One region of the Streptomyces sp. NPDC054786 genome, then DNA from elsewhere that is predicted to be linked to it. Evidence: riboswitches for the same ligand, from Rfam matches in the RefSeq annotation. Region 1 holds a riboswitch; the other holds the start of a gene.
What was found. Region 1 has a riboswitch for ZMP and ZTP ahead of ACWGI6_RS31480 (serine hydroxymethyltransferase). Riboswitches for the same ligand answer to the same signal wherever they lie in the genome.
Positions count from the first base shown of each region.

Region 2: it holds a riboswitch for ZMP and ZTP, as region 1 does, so the genes downstream of both, ACWGI6_RS19395 (bifunctional 5,10-methylenetetrahydrofolate dehydrogenase/5,10-methenyltetrahydrofolate cyclohydrolase) here and ACWGI6_RS31480 (serine hydroxymethyltransferase) in region 1, are expected to answer to the same signal.

Region 1 is NZ_JBSHAW010000046.1:21,957-31,211, forward strand. It holds gene ACWGI6_RS31460 (Ig-like domain repeat protein) at 1-3,950, shown strand, start outside; gene ACWGI6_RS31465 (hypothetical protein) at 4,177-4,584, shown strand; gene ACWGI6_RS31470 (glutathionylspermidine synthase family protein) at 4,602-5,792, shown strand; gene rocD (ornithine--oxo-acid transaminase) at 5,901-7,112, opposite strand; ZMP/ZTP riboswitch at 7,404-7,495, shown strand; gene ACWGI6_RS31480 (serine hydroxymethyltransferase) at 7,538-8,809, shown strand; gene ACWGI6_RS31485 (cytochrome P450 family protein) at 9,033-9,255, opposite strand, start outside.
Region 2 is NZ_JBSHAW010000022.1:691-9,945, forward strand. It holds partial or broken gene ACWGI6_RS19385 (L-serine ammonia-lyase) at 1-186, shown strand, start outside; gene ACWGI6_RS19390 (PH domain-containing protein) at 226-558, opposite strand; gene ACWGI6_RS19395 (bifunctional 5,10-methylenetetrahydrofolate dehydrogenase/5,10-methenyltetrahydrofolate cyclohydrolase) at 814-1,668, opposite strand; ZMP/ZTP riboswitch at 1,690-1,778, opposite strand; gene ACWGI6_RS19400 (hypothetical protein) at 1,886-2,878, opposite strand; gene ACWGI6_RS19405 (hypothetical protein) at 3,042-3,359, shown strand; gene ACWGI6_RS19410 (hypothetical protein) at 3,493-3,714, shown strand; gene ACWGI6_RS19415 (SPFH domain-containing protein) at 3,817-5,055, shown strand; gene ACWGI6_RS19420 (benzoate/H(+) symporter BenE family transporter) at 5,214-6,521, opposite strand; gene ACWGI6_RS19425 (trans-sulfuration enzyme family protein) at 6,518-7,720, opposite strand; gene ACWGI6_RS19430 (FAD/NAD(P)-binding protein) at 7,717-9,255, opposite strand, start outside.

The DNA of each region.
Region 1 (9,255 bases):
GCGCGTACACCGTCACGGCGACCTACAGCGGTGACGGCAGCTTCACCGGCTCGGTCGGTACGGACACCCAGACGGTGAATCCGGCGTCGACGACCACCACGGTCTCGTCGTCTCCCGACCCGTCGGTCTTCGGCCAGCCGGTGACGTTCACGGCCACGGTGGCTCCGGTGCCGCCGGGCGCGGGGACGCCGACGGGGTCGGTCACCTTCGTGATCACCGGTGGCCCCACGCTGACCGCGCCGCTCTCGGGCGGTACGGCGAGCGTCACCACCAGCACATTGAGCGTCGGCAGCCACCCGGTCACGGCGACCTACAGCGGTGACGCCAACTTCACCACCTCCAGCGGTACGGACACCCAGACGGTCAACCTGGCGTCGACGACCACGACGGTCTCCTCGTCGCCGGATCCGTCGGTGGTGGGGCAGCCGGTGACGTTCACGGCGACGGTCGCACCGGTTTCACCGGGTGCGGGTACGCCCACCGGGACGGTCACGTTCGTGGCGACCGATGGGGTCACCACGGTGACGCTGACCGGGACGCTCAGCGGTGGCACGACCAGCGTGACCACGAGCGGGTTGGTGACCGCGGGCTCCTACGCCGTGACGGGGACCTACAGCGGCGACGGCAGCTTCACGGGTTCCGTCGGTACGGACACGCAGACGGTGGCGCAGGCGTCGACGACCACTTCGGTCTCGTCGTCTCCTGACCCGTCTGTGGTGGGGCAGCCGGTGACGTTCACGGCGACGGTGGCTCCGGTTTCGCCGGGTGCGGGTACGCCGACGGGTACGGTCACGTTCGTGGCGACCGACGGCGTGACGACGGTGACGCTGACCGGGACGCTCAGCGGTGGCACGACCAGCGTGACCACGAGCGGGTTGGTGACCGCCGGCTCCTACACCGTCACGGCGACCTACAGCGGTGACGCCAACTTCACCAGTTCCAGCGGCACCGACACCCAGACGGTGGCCCAGGCCGCGACGACCACTACGGTCTCCTCGTCCCCCGACCCGTCGGTGGTCGGGCAGCCGGTGACGTTCACGGCGACGGTGGCTCCGGTTTCGCCGGGTGCGGGTACGCCGACGGGCACGGTCACGTTCGTGGCGACCGACGGCGTGACGACGGTGACTCTCACCGGGACGCTCAGCGGTGGCACGACCAGCGTGACCACGAGCGGGTTGGTGACCGCCGGCTCCTACGCCGTCACGGCGACCTACAGCGGTGACGCCAACTTCACCAGTTCCACTGGGAATGACACCCAGACGGTGAATCCGGCGTCGACGACCACTACGGTCTCCTCGTCTCCCGACCCGTCTGTGGTGGGGCAGCCGGTGACCTTCACTGCGACGGTCGCACCGGTCTCGCCAGGGGCAGGTACTCCCACGGGCACGGTCACGTTCGTGGCCACCAACGGGGTCACCACGGTGACTCTCACCGGCACGCTCAGCGGCGGCACCACCAGCGTGACCACCGGCGGGCTGGTCACCCCCGGCGCGTACACCGTCACCGCGACCTACAGCGGTGACGTCAACTTCACCACCTCCAGTGGTACGGACACCCAGACGGTGGCGCAGGCGGCGACGACCACTTCGGTCTCGTCGTCTCCCGACCCGTCTGTGGTGGGGCAGTTGGTGACCTTCACGGCAGTCGTCGCGCCGGTCTCACCGGGTGCGGGTACTCCCACGGGCACGGTCACGTTCGTGGCCACCGACGGGGTCACCACGGTGACGCTGACCGGGACGCTCAGTGGTGGGACGACCAGCGTGAGCACGAGCGGGTTGGTGACCGCGGGCGCGTACACCGTGACGGCGACCTACAGCGGTGACGGCAGCTTCACGGGTTCCGTCGGTACGGACACGCAGACGGTGGCGCAAGCGTCGACGACCACTTCGGTCTCGTCGTCTCCCGACCCGTCTGTGGTGGGGCAGTCGGTGACCTTCACGGCCACCGTGGCTCCGGTTTCGCCGGGTGCGGGTACGCCGACGGGCACGGTCACGTTCTTGGTGACCGACGGGGTCACCACGGTGACGCTGACCGGGACGCTCAGCGGTGGCACCACCAGCGTGAGCACCAGCGGGCTGGTGACCGCCGGCCTCTACACCGTCACCGCGACCTACAGCGGTGACGTCAACTTCACCACCTCCAGCGGCACCGACACCCAGACGGTGGCCCAGGCCGCGACGACCACTACGGTCTCCTCGTCCCCCGATCCCTCGGTGGTGGGGCAGTCGGTGACCTTCACGGCCACGGTCGCTCCGGTTTCGCCGGGTGCGGGCACACCGACGGGCACGGTCACGTTCCTGGCGACCGACGGCGTGACGACGGTGACGCTGACCGGGACGCTCAGCGGTGGCACTACCAGCGTGAGCACCAGCGGGCTGGTGACCGCCGGCTCCTACACCGTCACCGCGACCTACAGTGGTGACGCCAACTTCACCACCTCCAGCGGTACGGACACGCAGACGGTGGCGCAGGCGGCGACGACCACTTCGGTCTCCTCGTCTCCTGACCCGTCTCTGGTGGGGCAGTCGGTGACCTTCACGGCCACCGTGGCTCCGGTTTCGCCGGGTGCGGGCACACCGACGGGCACGGTCACGTTCGTGGCGACCGACGGGGTCACCACGGTGACGCTGACCGGGACGCTCAGCGGCGGCACCACCAGCGTGAGCACCAGTGGGCTGGCGACCGCCGGCCTCTATACCGTCACCGCGACGTACAGCGGTGACGCCAACTTCACCACCTCCAACGGGACCGACACTCAGACCGTCAACCAAGCGTCGACGACCACCGCGGTCTCGACATCTCCCGACCCGTCTGTGGTGGGGCAGTCGGTGACCTTCAGTGCGACGGTCGCGCCGGTCTCGCCAGGGGCAGGTACGCCGACGGGCACGGTCGCGTTCGTGGCCACCGACGGCGTGACGACGGTGACTCTCAGCGGGACGCTCAGCGGTGGCACCACCAGCGTGAGCACCAGTGGGCTGGCGACCGCCGGCCTCTACACCGTCACGGCGACCTACAGCGGTGACGCCAACTTCACCACCTCCAGCGGCTCCGACACCCAGACGGTGAATCCGGCGGCGACCACCACCACGGTCTCCTCGTCCCCCGACCCGTCCGTGGCAGGGCAGTTGGTGACCTTCACGGCAGTCGTCGCGCCGGTCTCGCCGGGGGCAGGTACCCCGACCGGAACGGTCACGTTCGTGATCACCGGTGGCCCGACGCTGACCGGCACCCTTTCCGGGGGGACGGCCACCGCGTCGACCACCGCGCTGGGCGCCGGAAGCTTCCCTGTCACGGCGACCTACAGCGGTGACGGGAACTTCGCCGCCTCCAGCGGCTCCGACACCCAGACGGTGGCCCAGGCGGCGACGACCACCACGGTCTCCTCGTCTCCCGACCCGACGGTGTTCGGGCAGACGGTGACTCTCACCGCCACGGTGACGCCGGTCTCACCCGGCGCCGGCACGGTGACCGGCACGGTCGTCTTCGTCATCGACGGCGGTGGGGGCGGCACGCTGACCGGCACCGTCTCCGGGGGCGTCGCCACCGTCACCACCAGCACACTCGACGCAGGGACCCACAACATCACCGCGACCTACGGCGGTGACGCCAACTTCACCACCTCCAGCGGCACCGACACCCAGACCGTCAACCTGGCATCCACGACCACCACGGCCACCTCGTTCCCCGACCCGTCCGTCTCCGGCAACACCGTCGCGATCCTCGCGTTCGTGTCGGCGGTGGCCCCGGGCAGCGGCGTCCCGACCGGGACGGTCAACTTCACCATCACCGACGGGATCACCACCATCAACCTCACCGGGACGCTCGACGGTTCCGGTGTCGCCGCGGTCAGCACCCCGCTGACCACCGGCAACTACCTCATCACGGCGCTTTACGTCGGTGACAGCAACTTCACCGGCTCCAGCGACACCGACACCCAGACCGTCGTGTAACCCGCCGTCCCTTCTCCCGTACAGCGCAACGGCGTCGGGCCGCCCCCGTGAGGGCGGCCCGGCGTCGCGCTGTGTCCGGCGTCGCGCGGTGTTCCGGCGTCGCGCGGTGTTCCGGTGCCGGTGCGGAGCGCGGTACGGGAAGCGGACGCCACCTCATTGCGCCGGGCCGGCGGGTGCCGTTTACGCTGGCTCCGCTCCAACAAATGTTCACGGGGGAAGGCAAGGCATGGCAGAGAAAGCACGCCGGCGGCTGCGGTCGAGCACGGTGATCCTGGGCGGCATGGGGGCGCTGGCCGCCGCGTTGACGTCCTGCGGCTCCGAGCCCGACAAGCGCTGTGTGGACCGCAACAGCTACGACACCCTCCAGGGCTACCGCATCGTCGACTCCAAGAACTGCTCCACAGGCGGCAGTTCGTCCTCCGGAAGCAGCAGCTCCGGCTCCGGCGGATACGGCAAGGCCGGCCGTGGTGGCGGGCTCGGCAAGAAGCCCGTCGACGGCCAGTGGTACTACGACCCGGACAACGCCGGCGGCAAGTACGCCGACGAGGGCACCTTCAGCAAGACCACGGCCGTCAACCGCGGTGGCTTCGGCTGCTCCGGATCGGGCGGCCGGCACGGCTCCTACGGCGGCTGAGCGGACCCGGAAACGGTATGGAACGCCACACCATCGAGCCCCGCCCCGGCTGGCAGCAGACCGTCGAGGCGCAGGGCCTGATCTATCCGCTGACCCGCTACCCGGACGATTCGCTGCGCCCGTACTGGGACGAGAGCGCGTACTACGCGTTCACCCTCCCCGAGGTCGAGGCCCTGGAGGAGGTCGTCGAGGAGCTGCACGGCATGTGCCTGGCCGCGGCCGCGCACATCGTCGAGCACGACCGCTTCGCCGACCTCGGCATCGAGGACCCGCGGCTGGCACGCCTGGTCGCCGAGTCCTGGCGCCGGCGCGAGGAACTTCCCTCCCTCTACGGACGGTTCGATCTGCACTACGACGGCAGCGGACCGGCCAAGATGCTGGAGTACAACGCCGATACGCCGACCTCGCTGGTCGAGGCGGCCAGTCCGCAGTGGTTCTGGATGGAGGAGCGCTTCCCCGGCGCCGACCAGTGGAACTCGCTGCACGAGCGGCTGGTGGCGGCCTGGAAGCGGCAGGCGCCGCTGCTGCCGCCGGGCGCGCCGGTGCACTTCGCGCACTCGGCGGGCGATGAGCTCGGCGAGGACCTGATGACCGTCGCCTATCTGGAGGAGACGGCGCAGCAGGCGGGCCTGGAGACGGTCGCCGTCTCGATGGAGGACATCGGCTGGGACGGGCTGTCGGGCCGCTTCGTCGACCAGCGGCTGCGCTTCCTGCGGGCCTGCTTCAAGCTCTACCCGTGGGAGTGGCTGGCCACCGACGACTTCGGCCCGTTCGTCCTGGACACCCTCGACAACGGCGGCGGTACGGGCTCCACCCTCTGGATCGAGCCCGCCTGGAAGATGCTGCTCTCCAACAAGGCGCTGCTGGCGGTCCTTTGGGAGCTGTATCCGGGGCATCCGAATCTGCTGCCCGCCTACCTCGACGGGCCGCGCGAGCTGGCGCACACCCGTGGCTATGTCGCCAAGCCGCTGCTCGGCCGGGAGGGGGCCGGTGTCACGCTGCACGAGCCGGGCGCCGAACCGGTGCTGCGAGGGCCCGAAGACCCGTGCTGTTACCAGGAGTTGGCGCCGCTGCCGGACTTCGACGGCAATCGGGTCGTGCTCGGTGCCTGGGTCGTCGAGGACGAGTCGGCGGGGCTCGGCATCCGGGAGTCGGCGGGGCCGGTCACCGATGAGTACGCCCGCTTTCTGCCGCATGTGATCCGCTGAGCGGCGGGCGTCGCGTCCGCAGGGGCGGGGCGCAGCGGGCGGCCGGCGGGGCTGCTCGCACGCCGGCCGCCCGCTGCCCGCCCGGGACCCCCGCGTCCCGCGTCCTTCCTATCCGCCCGCTCCCAGCACGCCCCTCAGCCGGCCGAGCCCCCAGTCCAGGTCCTCCTTGCTGATCACCAGCGGCGGCGCGAGCCGGATGGTGGCGCCGTGGGTGTCCTTGACCAGCACCCCGCGCGTCATCAGCCGCTCGGAGATCTCCCGGCCGGTGCCGCGTGACGGGTTGATGTCCACGCCGGCCCACAGTCCACGGCCGCGCACCGCGTCCACCGCGCCGCTGGCCGCCAGCTGCGCCAGCTCGCTGTGCAGATGCTCGCCGAGCTCCGTGGCCCGCTGCTGGAACTCACCGGTCCGCAGCATCGCCAGCACCTCCAGCGCCACCGCGCAGGCGAGCGGGTTCCCGCCGAAGGTCGAGCCGTGCTCGCCCGGCGCGTACACGCCGAGCACCTCACGGGAGGACACCACCGCCGACACCGGCACCACACCCCCGCCCAGCGCCTTGCCCAGCACATACATGTCGGGGACCACGTCCTCGTGCTCACAGGCGAAGGTCCGGCCGGTGCGGCCCAGTCCCGACTGGATCTCATCGGCGATGAACAGCACGTTCCGGCTGCGGGTCAGCTCCCGTACGCCTGCCAGATAGCCCGGCGGCGGTACCAGCACCCCCGCCTCGCCCTGGATCGGCTCCAGCAGCACCGCGACCGTGTGGTCGTCGACGGCCGCCGTCAGCGCGGCCAGGTCGCCGTAGGGGACGATCTCGAAGCCGGGGGTGTACGGGCCGAAGTCGGCGCGTGCCTCGGGGTCGGTGGAGAAGGAGACGATGGTGGTCGTCCGGCCGTGGAAGTTGTGGTCCGCGACGATGATCTTCGCCTTGCCGTCCGGGACGCCCTTGACCCGGTAACCCCACTTGCGGGCCGTCTTCACCGCCGTCTCGACCGCCTCCGCGCCGGTGTTCATCGGCAGCACCAGCTCCATCCCGCACAGCTCGGCCAGCTGCGTACAGAAGTCGGCGAACCGGTCGTGGTGGAAGGCGCGAGAGGTGAGGGTGACCCGCTCCAGCTGGGCCTTGGCCGCGTCGAGCAGCCGGCGGTTGCCGTGCCCGAAGTTCAGCGCGGAGTACCCGGCGAGCATGTCCAGATAGCGCCGGCCCTCCACATCCGTCACCCAGGCACCCTCGGCGGTGGCCACGACGACGGGCAGCGGGTGGTAGTTGTGCGCGCTGTGGGCTTCGGCGGCGGCGATGCTGCGTTCCGTGGACGTCACCGGTGACTCCGTTCGGTAGGCCGTTGGGGCGCGGGCGCTGCCGCGTCCCCCTCCATTGTTGCGCTCGCCCAGTGCCGCGGGCCTGCGAAGATCCGCCGGACAGGGAGCGGGTTGTCCTAAGGGCTGTCCCGTAATCCCTGGCGGGCGCACGACGACAGCTACGGCACCTCGCCGCGTTGTCGGGACATCCGGATACGCCCAGTATCCGGACGTCCCTCCGCCTTGCGACGCACCGCATCTGACGCCGTGCGCTGATCCGCCAGGGATTACGGGACAGCCCTTAGACTCTGCGGTGCGCACCGCGACTGGCGTACGGGGAAGCAACCTCGAGGAAGCGGTGTGCGGCAACCATCACGAGGTGCCGCCCCGCCTGGGCACCCCGGGACCACGACCGGCAACACCGATCGACCGCCCCGGAGGACGCCATGACACTTCCCCTTTCGCATCCCGCGCTGAGCGCTGCCGACCCCGAACTGGCCGCGATGGTCGGCGCCGAGGAGCAGCTCCAGGCCGACACGCTGCGACTGATCCCCAGCGAGAACTACGTCTCCGCCGCCGTTCTGGAAGCCACCGGCACCGTCCTGCAGAACAAGTACAGCGAGGGGTACGCGGGCCGTCGCTACTACGAAGGCCAGCAGAACATCGACCGTGTCGAGACGCTGGCCGTCGAGCGGGCCAAGGCCGTCTTCGGCGTGGAACACGCCAACGTCCAGCCGTACTCCGGCTCGCCGGCCAACCTCGCCGCCTACCTCGCCTTCGCCGAGCCCGGTGACACCGTGCTGGGCATGGCGCTGCCGATGGGCGGCCACCTCACGCACGGCTGGGGTGTCTCGGCGACCGGTACGTGGTTCCGCGGGGTGCAGTACGGCGTCCGTGCGGACAGCGCACTGATCGACTTCGACGAGGTGCGCGACCTCGCCCGCAAGGAACGCCCGAAGATCATCTTCTGTGGTGGTACCGCCGTCCCGCGCACCATCGACTTCGCCGCGTTCGGTGAGATCGCCCGTGAGGTCGACGCCGTACTCGTCGCCGATATCGCCCATATCGCGGGCCTGATCGCGGGCGGCGCCCACCCGTCGCCGGTGCCGCATGCCGACGTCATCTCCACCACCACCCACAAGACCCTGCGCGGCCCGCGCGGCGCCATGCTGATGTCCCGGGCGAGCCACGCCAAGGCCGTCGACAAGGCCGTCTTCCCCGGTCTGCAGGGCGGTCCGCACAACCACACCACCGCCGCCATCGCGGTCGCCCTGCGCGAGGCGGCCGCCCCGTCCTTCCGTGACTACGCGCACGCGGTCGTCGCCAATGCCAGGGCGCTCGCCGAGGCGCTGCTGGCCCGCGGCTACGACCTGGTCTCCGGCGGCACCGACAACCACCTGGTGCTGATCGACCTCACCTCGAAGGGCGTACCGGGCAAGATCGCCGCGAAGGCGCTGGACCGGGCCGGCATCGTCGTCAACTACAACACCGTCCCCTTCGACCCGCGGAAGCCCTTCGACCCCTCCGGCATCCGCATCGGCACCCCGTCCCTCACCTCCCGCGGGCTGGGTACGGACCGGATGCCGCTGGTCGCCGAGTGGATCGACCGCAGCGTCCAGGCCGCGGCCAAGGGCGATGAGGAGGCGCTGGCGGTGATCCGCGGCGAGGTCGCGGAGCTGATGGCCGGCTACCCGGCGCCGGGGCTGCCGACGGACTGACGTCCGCGGCACCTCGGCTCCCGCTTTCCCGGGGGTCTGGCTCCCCGTGTGGCAGGGACCTGTCCGACGGACCGTGGCGGGCCCGCACCGATCCTGGTGGGCTCGCACCGTCGGACAGGTCTCGGCCCGTGGGGCAGGAACCGGCCCATGCGGCAGGCCCGGCCCATGCGGCAGGCCCGGCCCATGCGGCAGGCCCGGCCCGTGGGGCAGGCCCGGCCCATGATCAGCCGGTGAGCCGGACCGGCAGGACGTGGGTGCTGTTGCCGATGAAGCTCGGGTGCGGCGGCAGCTCCGCGTCCGGGACGGCGAGGTCCAGCGCCGGATAGCGGGTGAACAGCGCCTCCAGGGCGACGGTCGCCTCCAGCCGGGCCAGCGGCGCCCCCAGGCAGTAGTGCGGCCCGTGGCCGAAGGAGAGGTGCCGGGCGGCGGGCCGCCGGGTGACCTCG
Region 2 (9,255 bases), on a different contig from region 1:
GAACGCAACGGCATGGCCGCCGTCAAAGCCGTCACCGCCGCCCGCATGGCCCTGCGCGGCGACGGCCGCCACCACGTCTCCCTCGACAAGGTCATCAAGACCATGAAGGACACCGGCGCCGACATGAGCGTCAAATACAAGGAAACCGCACGCGGTGGCCTCGCCGTCAACATCATCGAGTGCTGAGGACCGGCAAGTAGCCCGTGCCCCCGGGGGGCGGGCGGATCACCCGGGCGGCGCGGGTGCGCGTTCGCGCAGGATCGTCGCCACGGCTTCGGCGTCGTCCGGCGTGATGAACGGACGGACGAAGCGGCCCAGATCGAGGATCAGCGCGTCCTTCTTCGAGAACCGCCCCGGGTCCAGACTCGCCCAGTAGCGCGGGTGGGCGGTCCCCCAGATCCGGGCCTGACCGCTGAAGGCGCCGATCTCCACCCGCCGGACCGCCTGAATCGAGGCGTAGCGGACGGTCTTCGTACCCCACGGGAAGTAGTAGCCGCGGATGCGCAGAGCATCGGCGGTGCACTCGATCCAACGGTCCCGGTAGAGGGTGTCTGTCATCGTCCGTCCTCAGCCTCTCGCGCCGTCGTGGGCCTCGATACGGAAGGCAAGCGCGGCACACCCGGCCGCCCGCAGCGGCCGCGCGGGGCGGCGACGATGCCCGTCCCACCGCCCGCCACGAGGACAACTCGCCGTTCCGTCATGTGTGTTCAAGCCTCCGGGGGTGGTCAGCTCTCCCTCTCGCGATCATACGGACGACCACCGCAAGCCGGGCGCGCGCCTTCACAACCATGACGGAATCTCAACGCACGGCGATCAGCCCGCCTTCAGCTGGGCGGTGGCGGCATCGACGGTCTGGGTGAGCAAGGTGGCGATGGTCATCGGACCGACGCCGCCGGGGACCGGGGTGATCAGGGAGGCACGGGTGCACGCCGACTCGAAGTCCACGTCACCGACGTTGCCGGGGTTGGAGCCGGCGTCGATCACGACGGCCCCGGGCTTGAGGTGCTCGCCGCTCAGGAACCGGGGACGGCCGACGGCGGCGACCAGGACATCGGCGTCCTTGGTGATCGATGCGAGGTCGGTGGTGCGGGAGTGGCAGTAGGTGACCGTGGCATTGCGCGCGAGCAGCAGCATCCCGACGGGCTTGCCGAGGATCGCACTGCGACCGACCACGACGGCGTGCTTGCCGGCCAGGTCGACGTCGTAGTGATCCAGGAGGCGCAGGATGCCGCCGGGCGTGCAGGAGGCGAAGCCGTCCAGGCCGAAGCTCATCGCGGCGAAGGAGTGGCAGGTGACGCCGTCGACGTCCTTCTCGGGGGCGATGGCCTCGAAGGCGGCACGCTCGTCGATGTGCGGGCCGGCCGGGTGCTGGAGCAGGATGCCGTGCACGTCGGGGTCGTCCGACAGTGCGGTGATCGTGTCGACCAGCTCCGCGGTCGTGGTGGCGGCGGGGAGCGCGATATGCCGGGAGCGGATCCCGGCCTTCTCGCAGCGCGCACGCTTCATGCGGACGTACGTCGCCGAGGCGGGGTCGTCGCCCACCAGTACGGTCGCCAGACACGGGGACGTTCCGGTCTGCCGGGTGAGGGCCGCCGCGCGCTCCGCGGCCTGTTCGACGATGCGGCGGGCCAGTGTGCTGCCGTCCATGAGGCGTGCGGTCCGGGACATGGTGTGCTCCTGAGCGTCGTGTCGGATCGCCCAGGCGCGCGGCACTGGCCAGAAGTGGCCGAGCCGCTCCCCGGTGGTACTCCACCCAAGCGCCAGTCACGGCCCGGCGCCCACTGTAATCGACGCCCGGAAGCCCTGGAGGAGGTCCCCGGCATCTACTCCGTCACGCGCGTCGAGCCCCTCAACGGCCGGGCGGGTGCCCGAGGGACCGGGCTCGTCACACACCCCCTTGACCAGGGGCGGAGAGCGGCGGCGTGGTGGAGCTGGTGGCTTCCCAGTGGCTGAGGATGCCGTCCCAGTCGTGCTGCGCGGCGGTGATGGCACTGGCATCCCAGGTGGCATGGGAAGGCTGTTGATACTGCTGGTGCTGTGGATGCTGTTGCTGGTGCTGTGTGTGTTGTTGCTGGTGCTGTGGGTGTTGCTGTGGGTGCTCCTCGTAGACCCGGTACTCCTGGTACTCCTGCTGATCCGGGTAGTTCTGGTACTGCTGCTGCTTCCAGGGATCGTGCTCGTAGGACTCGCGCGTCGGCTGCGGTGGGCGCTCGCGCCAGGTCAGATGGGCGCTCTCGTGCTGTGGGGAAGGCGGGAGATTGGCCATCCGGCGATGCCGGCCCGTGCGGTCCGGTGGCGGCGCCTGGGTCGGGCGGCTTTCGGCGGCGAGCTGTTGTGCGCGTGCCACAAGGAGCCGGACATCGAGTCCGAGTTCGGTGGCCAGCGCGGTGAGGTCAACTCCGCTGTGCCAGCTGCTCATCAGGACCGCGTCCAGGGCCGGCGCCCAGGCCGGTTCGCCGGGCTGGGGGGCGGCGGGGGCGTGGGCCGTCGCCGGCGCTGCCGGGCCCACGGGGTGCGGCGTGGAGTGCGGCGTGGAGTGCGCCGCGGGGGGCGTCGTGGAGTGTGCCGCGGGGGGTGTGGCGGTCTGCTGGGCGGGCGGCTGCTCGCAGGTGTTCTGGGCGAGTAGGCTCTTGGCGACCGCGCGGGCGTCGTCCTTGCCCACCGTGCGGCGGGCCAGGCGCACTTCGCGCTCGTCCAGGCCGAGCAGCTCCGCCACCACCCCGTCGCTGCCGACGGTCACGGCGAAGGCGGCCAGGGTCCGCGAACGGCGGGCCTCGGCCTCGTCGAGGAGTCCCTGCGTCCGGCGGACCTCGTCATCGCTGCTGCAAAACGCCTGTGCGAGTACGGCATGCCGCTCCCACAACTCCCTCGGTTCCATGACTGCGTCAACGTTTCTTCGCCGGTACTTGGACTGCTTCCCGGCTATAGATCACTGCATAAGGTGATATTCGAGAGAGATACGTCCTTGCCTCCGCGGCGGAAGTACGGACTCCTGCAAAAATACGCAGTGACCCCAGGGCGGAAGAATCGTTTCTACGGCCATGAGCGACCCCTCTTCCGGCACCGTCGCAGGTCACGGACAGACCCCCCTCCCCCGCCCCGGGCACACACCACGGTGGATCACCGCGGAGATCATCAGGCAGACACCGGTGTACGCCGGGCTGGTCAAGCAGTGGACGGAGCGCGCCGCCACCGTACCCGGGGTTGCCGATCCGGAGTGGCAGCGGCTGGTCTCCTACCGCGCACTGATGGAGGAGACCGAGACGGCCCTGACGGCTCTCCGGCCCCATCGCGCGCCCGATGTGCTGCCGCCGAGAAAGCACGTCCCCGCGGCCCGTACGGCCCGGCTGGACGCCTGAACCCGGTGTGCGCCGGCGGGCGCCGGCTCGCGGACTGAAGCGGCGCCCCGGCCGGAGTACCGTTGAGTTGTCGAGGATTTACCGCTGCCCGGCTCCTGCGCCGACAGCGGCTTTGACCAGCGACGGAGCCCGGGTGAGCGCAACGGATGACACGGACTTCAGCCCGATCGGGGTGATCGGGCGAGTGACCGTCTCGATCCCGAGCGACGGGCCGGGCGAGGTGCTGCTGCCCGTACGCGGCGGGACCGAGGCCTTCGCCGCCTGGTCCCGCGAGCCCATCGCCCGCCATACACAGGTCATCGTGGTGGACCACACCTCGGCGCGGTCGGTGATCGTCGCGCCGCTGCCCACGTGACCGGCCGTCCGAAGACCGTGGCCGGCCGCCCGAGCACTGCCTTTCCCGCAGCCGTCCCCGCACACCCACCGAGGCCGGTCGCAACGGACCAGGAGCCTTTCGATGTTGTTCTGGCATGTTCCTGCGCCGAACGAGGCGCTGTTGATCTCCGGCTCGAAGCGCCGGACCGGGGACGCCCAATTCCGTATCGTCACGGGCCATGGCTGCTGGGTCATGCCCGTCAAGCAGAAGGCGAGCCTGCTGGCGCTCTCGCTGCGGGAGGCGGAGATCTCCGAGGACTGCGTCACCCAGCAGGGCATCCGGATCGGGGTCCGCGCGGTCGCCGTCTTCAAGGTCGGTGACGACCAGACCTCGATCGCCAACGCCGCGCGCCGGTTCCTGGACGAGCAGACCACCATGGAAGAGCTGGTGGGCCGGATCTTCGCCGGTCACCTGCGGTCGATCGTCGGCGGGCTGACCGTCGAGCAGATCATCCGGGAACGGGACCGGGTCGCCCAGGAGGTCAAGGACGGCAGCCACTCCGAGATGGAGAAGCTCGGCATCGTCGTCGACGCCCTGCAGATCCAGGAGATCGCCGACACCTCCGGCTACATCACCAACCTCGCCGCCCCGCACGCCGCGGCGGTCGCCAGCGCGGCGCGGATCGCACAGGCCAAGGCCGACCAGGAAGCCACCGAGCGGGAACAGCAGGCGGCGGCACTCAAGGCCGAGTACGAGCGGGACACCGCGATCAAGCGGGCCGGCTTCCTCGCCGAGACCGAGCAGTACAACGCCCGCGCCGCACAGGCCGGCCCGCTGTCGCAGGCCAGGGCCTCGCAGGAGGTCATCGAGGAGCAGACCGCGCTGGCCCAGCGGCAGGCCTCGCTCGCCGCCCAGCGGCTGGAGGCCGAGGTGCGCCGCCCGGCGGACGCCGAGGCCTACCGGCTGCGCACCCTGGCGGAGGCACAGCGTGACCAGGTCCGCTTCGAGGCGGATGCCCGCGCCTACAGCGAGCGGGCCGTCGCCCAGGCACGGGCCGATGCGAACACGGCCCTCGCGGGCTCGCTGCGGGACGGCAACCAGGAGCTGATCGCCGCCAACCGCACCATCGAGAACCTCCCCGCCCTCGCCAAGGCCGCGGCCGAGGGCCTCTCCGGCTCCCGGCTGACGGTGCTCAACGGCACCGACGGGGTGAACGAGATCGCCTCCGGCATCGTCGGCCAGGGGCTGGCCATTCTCGACAGCCTCAAGCAGGGGACCACCACGTCCGGCTCCGCTCCCCCGCTCGCCGACGGTGCGGGGCCGGTGCCGCAGAAGGTGACGAATCTGAACCGGGAAGGCGCCGGATCCGGCTCCTCCTGACCGTTCCCGTCACCCGCCCGCGAGACCCGCGAGATGGCAGGCCGGGCCGGCCGGACAGGACAGGGAACTCCTGACGGGCAGCGCCGGGTCCGCCGGACACGGAAGGTGTCCGGCGGCCCGGCGGCGCCGGGTCCGCCGTCGGCGAACGGCGGATCAGGTCAGGCGGCGGATTCCTTGGGCGTACCGCGCCAGCGGGTCAGGACGAGGTGGGCGACGACCCCGAAGAGCAGTCCCCAGAAGGCGGATCCGATGCCGAAGAGGGTGACGCCGGAGGCGGTGGCGAGGAAGGTGATCAGGGCCGCCTCGCGGTCCTTCTCCTCCTTCACCGCACCGGTCAGGCCGCCGGCCAGGGCGCCGAGCAGCGCGACACCGGCGACCGCCGCCACGAGTTCCTTGGGCAGTCCCGCGAAGAGCACCACCAGCGTCGAGCCGAACGCCCCGATGAGGAGGTAGAACGCTCCGCAGGAGACTCCGGCCACGTATCGGCGCCGGGGGTCGCGGTGGGATTCGGGGCCGGTGCAGATGGCGGCCGTGATCGCCGCGAGGTTGATGGCGTGGGAGCCGAACGGGGCGAGCAGCGTGGAGACCAGGCCCGTCGAACCGATCAGGAGGCGGTCCTTGGGCTGGTAGCCGGACGCGGTGAGCACCGCCATGCCCGGTGCGTTCTGCGAGGCGAGGGTCGCCAGGATCATGGGCACCGCGATGCCGATGAGCGAGGCGAGCGAGAAGTCCGGGGTCGTCAGGACCGGCTTGGCCAGCTCGATCCGGTCCAGATGGATGTCCAGCCGGGAGCTGGCCGCGCTGGCGAGGACGCCCGCCGCCAGGGCGACGAGTACGGCGTACCGGGGCAGCCAGCGCTTGGCCAGGAGGTAGGCGACCAGTACCGAACCGGCAATGAACGGTGCGGTCTTGAGGGAGGTGAAGACTCCTGTGCCGAACGAGAACAGGATGCCGGCGAGCATGGCGGAGACGACGGCGGTGGGCACCTGCCGCATCAGCCACCCGAACACCCCGGTCAGACCGACCAGGGTGATCACCAGTCCGGTGATGAGGAAGGCCCCGATGGCTTCCGCGTAGGAGTAGGCCCCCAGGCTCGTGACCAGGAGGGCCGCACCGGGGGTCGACCATGCGGTGATCACCGGCATCTTGGTGCGCAGGCTCAGCGCGATGCAGGTCAGACCACTGCCGATGGAGATGGCCCATACCCATGAGCTGGTCTGGGCGGTGTCGAGGTGCCCGGCGGATGCCGCCGCGAGCACGATGACGAGCGGACCCGAGTAGGACACGACGACGGCGACGAAGCCCGCCAGTACCGCGGACAGTGAGGCGTCACGCAGGAAGCCGGGCCGGCGCCCCGGCCCGGCGGCCGAGGGCGGGCCGGCGCCTTCCGATGCCGCGGCGCCCGCCGGCGCGGAGGAGTCCGGCGGGGCGGCTTCGGAGTGGGGAGTGGGGGTCTTGGAACTCAACGGTCTTCCTTAGCGGCCTTTTCAAGGGCCTGTTCGAGGTCGGCGACGAGGTCTGAGGGGCTCTCCAGACCTATGGACAGGCGCAGCATGTCCTTCGGCGAGGTACTACCCGGCCCTTCGAAGGTGTAGCGGTGTTCGATCAGACTCTCCACGCCGCCCAACGACGTGGCGCGGATGAAGAGTTCGCAGTGGTTCGCGGTACGCAGGGACTGCTGCCATGCGCCGTCGACGTGCAGGGAGAGCATGCCACTGAATCCCCCGGTCATCTGGCGGGCGGCGATCTCGTGTCCGGGGTCGGTGGGCAGTCCCGGGTAGGCGACGCGGCGGACGAGGGGGTGTTCCGCGAAGTGCTCGGCCACTGCCATCGTGGTGGCCGAGATCTGGCGCATACGGGGGAAGAGCGTGCGGATGCCCCGCATGAGGAGGTAGGTCTCCAGCGGCCCGAGTATCGGGCCGGTCAGCCGGCGGTGCAGCTGCAGCCGTTCCCAGATCGCGTCCCGGGCCTCCGTGCTCTCCGGCGCCTTGACGAGCAGTCCGGCGACGACATCCGTATGGCCGTTGAGGTACTTGGTGCCGGAATGCATGATCAGGTCGGCGCCGAGTGCGAACGGCCGGGAGTGCACCGGGGTGGGGACGGTGTTGTCGACGCCGAACAAGGCGCCGGCCCGGTGCGCGATCTCGGCGCACGCGGCGAGGTCGGTCACCGTCCAGGTGGGGTTCGCCGGGGATTCCGCCCACACCAGCGCGGTCGGGGCAGCGGTCACGGCGGCAGCCACCGCGTCCAGGTCGTTCATGGGTGCCTGGACGACGTCCAGGCCGCGCTGGGGGCCGAACTCCCGCAGCCACTTGGTGAGTCCGAAGTACATGGTCTGCGGGACCACGACCCGCGCGCCGGCGGGCAGTACCTGGAAGACGGAGGTGGCGGCGGCCATACCGGACGAGAAGACGAGCGCGTCCGAGCCGCCCTCCAGACCCGCCACCACGTTCTCGACCTGCTCGTACCCCGGCGTCCCCTGGTCCCGGAGGTACGCCAGTCCGGCGGGCGACCGGTATGCGTTGTCGCGCGCGTAGGTGGCGCCCAGCCCGACCGGGGGCGGCACGGCGCCGGTGGTCGGGCAGCGCCAGCCGTCGCCCTGCGCGGCGCGCGTCTCGGGCCGGTACTCCTGCGTCCACGGGGTGAAGGTCTCGCTGTTGTTCATCGCTTCCTCGTCATCAGTTCCGGCAGAGCAGTGCCCAGGGCGAGTTCCGCGTCCAGCAGTGCACGGGAGGGCGCGCCGGGCGAGGGCACATAGTGGTTGTAGTAACTGGATCCCTCGGTGTGCGGGCCGAGGAGGAACAGACGCGGCTGCGCGGCGCCCGTACGGTCGATGCCCTGGCCCTGCCGGGTGACGTCGAGCCCGTGCACCGTGCCTCCGCGGTGGGCGAGGGTACGGAGGCGGCCCGCGGCGACGAGCGTGCCGAGCAGCGACCCGGGCACCCGGTCCGCGCCGGGCTCGGCCACATGCGCCTGCACCACGTGGTCGACCTCCATCCTCAACGGCTGGGCCAGACAGGTGGATTCCAGTCGCCAGGGGCCCGCTCCGGCCGGTGCGACGACCTTCGGCTGCGGGCCGGGGCCGAGCCGGACGATCCCCGCGGCGATCAGGGAGAGCAGCTCCGCCGACCGGTCGAGCTGCGGGCCGATCACCTGCCGGTTCACCGCGGGAGCGAACTCCCCGAAGAACGTGGCCAGGGACGCGTCGTCGACGCCGGGCGGGTCGATGACCGCCCGCAGGACATCGCGGTGGTCGCGGAGGACCTCCAGGGCCTCCTTGAGGGGGCTCACACCGAGGCCTTCCCTGGCCTCGGCCAGATCGGCGGTGACCTCGGCGGTGAACCAGTCACGGTAGGCGTCGTACCCCGTCCACTGCCGGTCCGTGAGGTCAGCGGACAGGATCCCGGGCACCGGGCCGGGGCCGAACCGGGCACGCAGCTCCGCCAGTACGCTCTCGTGCCCCGCCCTGGCGCAGCGCCTGGTGAGTTCCAGCCCCGCGCTCATGGCGTCGCCCAGCTCCCGGGCCAGCAGCGCGCGGTAGTAGGCGAGTTCCATCTCGGCCTCGACGAGCGGCAGGACATCGTCGGCAAAGCGGAGCCGTCCCTCCGCACGGTGGGTGCGGAGCGCGTCGAGACGGTCCGTGGTCAGCGCCAGCGGCGCGAAGCGCACACGTCCAGGGTGGAGGCGGGGGCGGCTGCGCGAGGGCAGCCCGGAGCGGTTGGTGAGCACGATCGACGGCTCCCGCCCACTGGGGAGGTAGCGCATTCCGTCCGCGCCCGTCGTGTGCCTGCCGCCGCGTCCGAGCGTCAGCGTGGCGATGACGTCCATGGCGGTCAGCCCCGCGCCGAGGACGGCGACGCGTTCACCCGCTCCGATACTGTCGAGCGCCGCGGGCAGCGGGTAGGGGCGGGTGACCAGTCGTGGATCGGGGGCGGGCGCCGCGGGCCGGTAGAGCGTGTGGTGCCCGACGGTGACGAAGACGGCATCGGCTTCGATGCGGGTGCCGTCGGCGAGGACCACCGTCTCGGTGTCCGGTGCCCCGGGGAGGATGTCGACGGCGGTCGTACCGTGCCGGACCAGTGTGAGGGTCTCGGGCGCCGCCTCGGCGATCTCCTCCGCCGCCCAGACGAGATATTCGTTCAGGAGCCTGCGCGGCAGGAAGTCGTTCGGCCGGATCTCCCGTCCCTCTCCCGCGCGCAC